DNA from 2 places in the Arthrobacter sp. G119Y2 genome. Region 2 is predicted to be linked to the other one. Evidence: predicted binding sites of a transcription regulator. Region 2 holds the regulator's gene; the other holds the start of a gene.
The links. Region 2 encodes HspR, which represses chaperone genes until heat shock. Its sites were predicted from a motif close to AAGTTGAGTCNNNNNGACTCAACTT; they were not measured.
Positions count from the first base shown of each region.

Region 1: WKB88_RS08645 (Hsp20/alpha crystallin family protein) is a predicted target of HspR. The motif match lies at 666-690, and genes of this name have one in related genera.

Region 1 is NZ_JBBPFS010000003.1:434,545-436,730, forward strand. Features, by position in the region: gene WKB88_RS08640 (glutamate--cysteine ligase) at 1-575, shown strand, start outside; gene WKB88_RS08645 (Hsp20/alpha crystallin family protein) at 760-1,323, shown strand; gene WKB88_RS08650 (NADP-dependent isocitrate dehydrogenase) at 1,445-2,186, opposite strand, start outside.
Region 2 is NZ_JBBPFS010000006.1:96,627-98,812, reverse strand. Features, by position in the region: gene WKB88_RS14090 (ABC transporter permease) at 1-737, shown strand, start outside; gene WKB88_RS14085 (heat shock protein transcriptional repressor HspR) at 734-1,246, opposite strand; gene WKB88_RS14080 (DnaJ C-terminal domain-containing protein) at 1,331-2,186, opposite strand, start outside.

The sequences.
Region 1 (2,186 bases), on a different contig from region 2:
CCCCCCTGCTCCCGGAACTGAGGCTGCACAACGGAACGGTCTACCGGTGGAACCGCCCCATATATGACCCCGGCGAGCACACCCCCAATCTGCGCCTGGAAAACCGGATCCTTCCGGCCGGCCCCACCGTTCTTGATGTCGTTTCCAATGCCGCCTTCTTTTACGGCCTGGTCCAGCACCTCCGCACCGCGGACCGGCCGCTGTGGAGCCGGCTGGCCTTCAAGAGTGCGGCTGACAACTTCCTGGCCTGCGCACGGTCGGGGCTGGAGGCAACCGTCTATTGGCCGGGCATTGGCGAAACCCCTGTCGCCGAACTGATCATCCGGCACCTGATTCCGAAGGCGGCTTCCGGGCTCCGGGAGCTGGGCGTCGACGACAACCTGATCGGCCGGTATCTCGATGTCATCAGGGAACGGGCACGCACCGAACAAAACGGAGCATCCTGGCAAATTGCCTACCTGCGCAGGCTTGAGCGCCAAGGCCTGGACCGCAGGCCCGCACTGGCGGAAATGACCCGCCGGTACTGGGAAAACATGCACACCAACGCCCCCGTCCATGAGTGGCCGGTGGACTGAGCCGGACCTGCCGGGAAAGTTTTGCTGCCCGCGGCACGAAAACCGTTCCGGTTCTGGCACTCCCCCATGGAGAGTGCTAATCTAATTTCATTCTTGAGCCGATGAGACTCAAGTTATCGACCCTTCTGAAGTTCCGAATATCGATTCGCCTGCCGTGCAGGTGGGCGTAAGGAGTTGATGACAGATGGCCATGAAGTTTGATCCATTCCGCGAACTCGACCGTATGGCAGGAGCCCTGCTGGATCCGCGGCAGCGGCTGCGGTTGATGCCCATTGACCTCTACCGAGAGGGCGACCACTACATCCTGAATGCCGATCTGCCCGGCATTGACCCGGGTTCCGTCGATGTGGATGTGGACGGCCAGCTGCTGACCATCCGGGCAGAACGCACCATCCAGGCCTCCGACGGCGTTACCTGGCTAACCCGGGAACGCGAATCCGGTTCGTTCCTGCGCCAGCTGAACCTCGGCCAGGGGATTGATATTGAGGGTATTTCCGCCAAGTACGAGAACGGCGTCCTCAGCGTTCTGATTCCGGTCAGCGAAAGGGCGAAGCCCCGCAAGATCGAGGTGTCTTCCTCCTACAAGGATTCGAACACCATCAGCGGCCAGTCCAGCTCGGAATCGGTAAGCTCGTCGGCTTCGAGCAGCTCCGGCTCCATGGAGTCCGGTTCCGGTTCCGGTTCTTCAGGGTCGGGCTCCGGCTCTTCCGGCTCGGGCTCTTCGGGCGACCAGGGCTCCGGCATCTAGGGACCCCGGCGACTCCCGGAGCTAGCGAACGGAGCTAGCGACCGCCGGCACCAACGACGACGGCGGCGCCCCACCCGTGAAGGTGAGGCGCCGCCGTCGTCGTGCGTTGAAGCGTCCGGACTTAGCCCAGGCGGGTCTTCAAGTTGGCATCGAGCTCAGCGAGGAATTCCTCGGTGGTCAGGTATGCCTGGTCCGGGCCGACCAGGGCCGCGAGGTCCTTGGTCATCTTGCCGGACTCGACCGTCTTGATGACAACATCTTCGAGGGTCTCCGCGAAGTTGATGACCTCGGGGGTGTTGTCCAGCTTGCCGCGGTGCATCAGGCCACGGGTCCACGCGAAGATCGAGGCGATCGGGTTCGTGGAGGTGGGCTTGCCCTGCTGGTGCTGGCGGTAGTGGCGCGTGACCGTACCGTGCGCTGCTTCGGCCTCAACGGTCTTGCCGTCGGGGGTCATCAGCACGGAGGTCATCAGGCCCAGCGAGCCGAAGCCCTGTGCCACGGTGTCGGACTGGACGTCGCCGTCGTAGTTCTTGCAGGCCCAGACGTAGCCGCCTTCCCACTTCATCGCGGAGGCAACCATGTCATCAATCAGGCGGTGCTCGTAGGTGAGGCCGGCTGCTTCGAACTGGTCCTTGAACTCGGCGTCGAAGACTTCCTGGAACAGGTCCTTGAACTGGCCGTCATAGGCCTTCAGGATCGTGTTCTTGGTGGAGAGGTACACCGGGTAGTTCCGCTGCAGGCCGTAGGCGAAGGACGCCCGGGCGAAGTCGCGGATGGAGTCGTTGAAGTTGTACATACCCATGGCCACGCCGCCGTCGTCACCGTACGTGACAACCTGGGTCTTGATTTCTTCCCCGCCGTCC
Region 2 (2,186 bases):
CCCAGGTTTTGGAGCAGCTGCGGATTCCGATCTCGGTGATTTCCTCGACAGTGTTCCCCACCCTGGCCCTGGTGTTTTTCGTGCTCCCGCAGGAGGCAATCACATCCAATCCCGTTGCGTCGCTGATGGCCATTTCCCAGCTCGCCCTCTTCGGCGTCATGAGCTCGTTCCTCTTCAACTACGGCATCGGTGTTGCAGAGGAGCGCGCCAACCCGTGGAGCAGCTACGTGCGGACGCTGCCGGCGGGGGCCGTGCCGCCCACCGTCGGACGCGCCCTGACGGCCATGATGTTCGCTTTCTTCGCCCTGGTCCCGGTGATGCTGGTGGGCCTGTTCACCACCGCGGCACTGGAGGCCTTTACCACCGGGCTGGTCTCCTGGTGGCGGGTCCCGGCCGCGGTTGCGGTGTGGCTGGTGTGCGGCCTGCCGTTCCTGTTTCTGGGACTGCTGATCGGCTATCTGTGCACCTCAAAGGTGGCCATTGCAGTGACCCAGGTGGTGTTCTTTCCGCTGGCGTTTGCGGGCGGGCTGATGCTTCCGCCGGATCTGTTCAGTCCGGGACTGAACACGTTCTCCCTGTTCCTGCCCACCCGGGCCGCGCGGGATGTCTCGGTGGCGGTATTCTCCGGTGAACCGCTCGGGCCGGCCGCACTGCCGTGCCTGCTGGCCTGGACACTGCTCCTCGGCGCCCTGGCGGTCTGGGCCAACCGCCGCGACCAGGGCCGCCGGTTCCGCTAGAGGGACGGGACGTAGCCGCCGTCGGCGTAGTCCACGGGTTCCTGCTTCCCGGCCGGCAGGGCGCGCAGCTTGCCGCGCCGCTGAACCAGTGACGCCAGGCTGAGCTGGCTCGCGAAGGGGCGCGACGCCGGCGGCCGCTGTCCGCGGGTCAGGGTCACGACGTCGCCGGCCAGGCCGGCCGCGAAGACCCTGCTCCGGTCGGGGTTGCGCTGCTGCATGGATTCCAATTCCTCGGACAGTTCCTGGACCCGGGCGCGCAGCCCGGACACCTGGTTTTCGAGGTGCATGATGCGTTTGATGCCCTCCAGGGACACACCCTCCTGGGAGAGCCGCTGAACCTCGCGAAGCATTTCGATGTCATGCTGCGAATAGCGCCGTGACCTGCCCGGAGCGCGGCTGGGACAGACAATACCCAGCCGGTCGTACTGCCGCAGGGTCTGCGGATGCATGTCCGCCAGTTCCGCGGCAACGGAGATCACAAAAATAGGCGCATTGACATCGATGCCCATTGTTCCTCCTTGACAGCAGTTGAAGTAGTAACGATAACCCGGTTCGGCTCCCGGGGCACGGGAAACCGAACCGGGTGTGCGCTGCTAGAGCCGGGCCTTGGACGCCAGTCCGGCCCGGGGATCTTCGCCCTTTGTGGCCTCAGCGAAAGCTTCGACCGCCGCCCGGGCTTCCTTGTTCAGATGCGAAGGGACGGCGACGTCGATGGTGACCAGGAGATCACCGTCGCCCTTTGCGGTGTGGACGCCCCGGCCCTTCACCCGCAGGGTGCGGCCGGACGGGGTTCCCGCCGGCACCTTCAGCCTCACCTTGTCTCCGGTCAGGGTGGGCACCTCAATGGTGGCGCCCAGCGCGGCCTCCGGGAAGCTCACCGGTACGTGGATGCGGATGTTGTTGCCGTCGCGGACAAAGAAGTCGTGCGGGGTGACGTTCACCGTCACCATGAGGTCACCGTTGCCGGCCGCCCCGGGCTGGCCCTTGCCGCGGACACGGATCTTCTGGCCGTCCTTCACACCGGCAGGCACCCGCACTTCAACGACTTCGCCGCTGGGCTCGCGCAGGCCAATAACCGTTCCGTTGATGGACCCCGCGAAGGAAATGGTGGTGCTGGCCGTCCGGTCAGCCCCCTTCTGAGGCGGGGCCGAGCCGAAACCGCCGCCGCCAAAGCCGCCTCCGCCGAACAGATCGGCGAACTCGGGCGGGATGTTGCTGCCGCCCGGGGTGCTGTAGGTGGTGCGGCGGCCGCCGGGACGGGCGCCCTGGCCGAACAGTCCGCCAAACAGATCCTCAAAACCGGCGCCGCCGCCGGGGCCTGCACCGCCCGGACCGCCGGCGGAGAAGCGCGCCCCGCTGCCCATGGCACGGATCGCGTCGTACTGCTGGCGCTCTTCGGCGTCGGACAGCACCGAGTAGGCCTCGGACAGGTCCTTGAACATCCGCTCG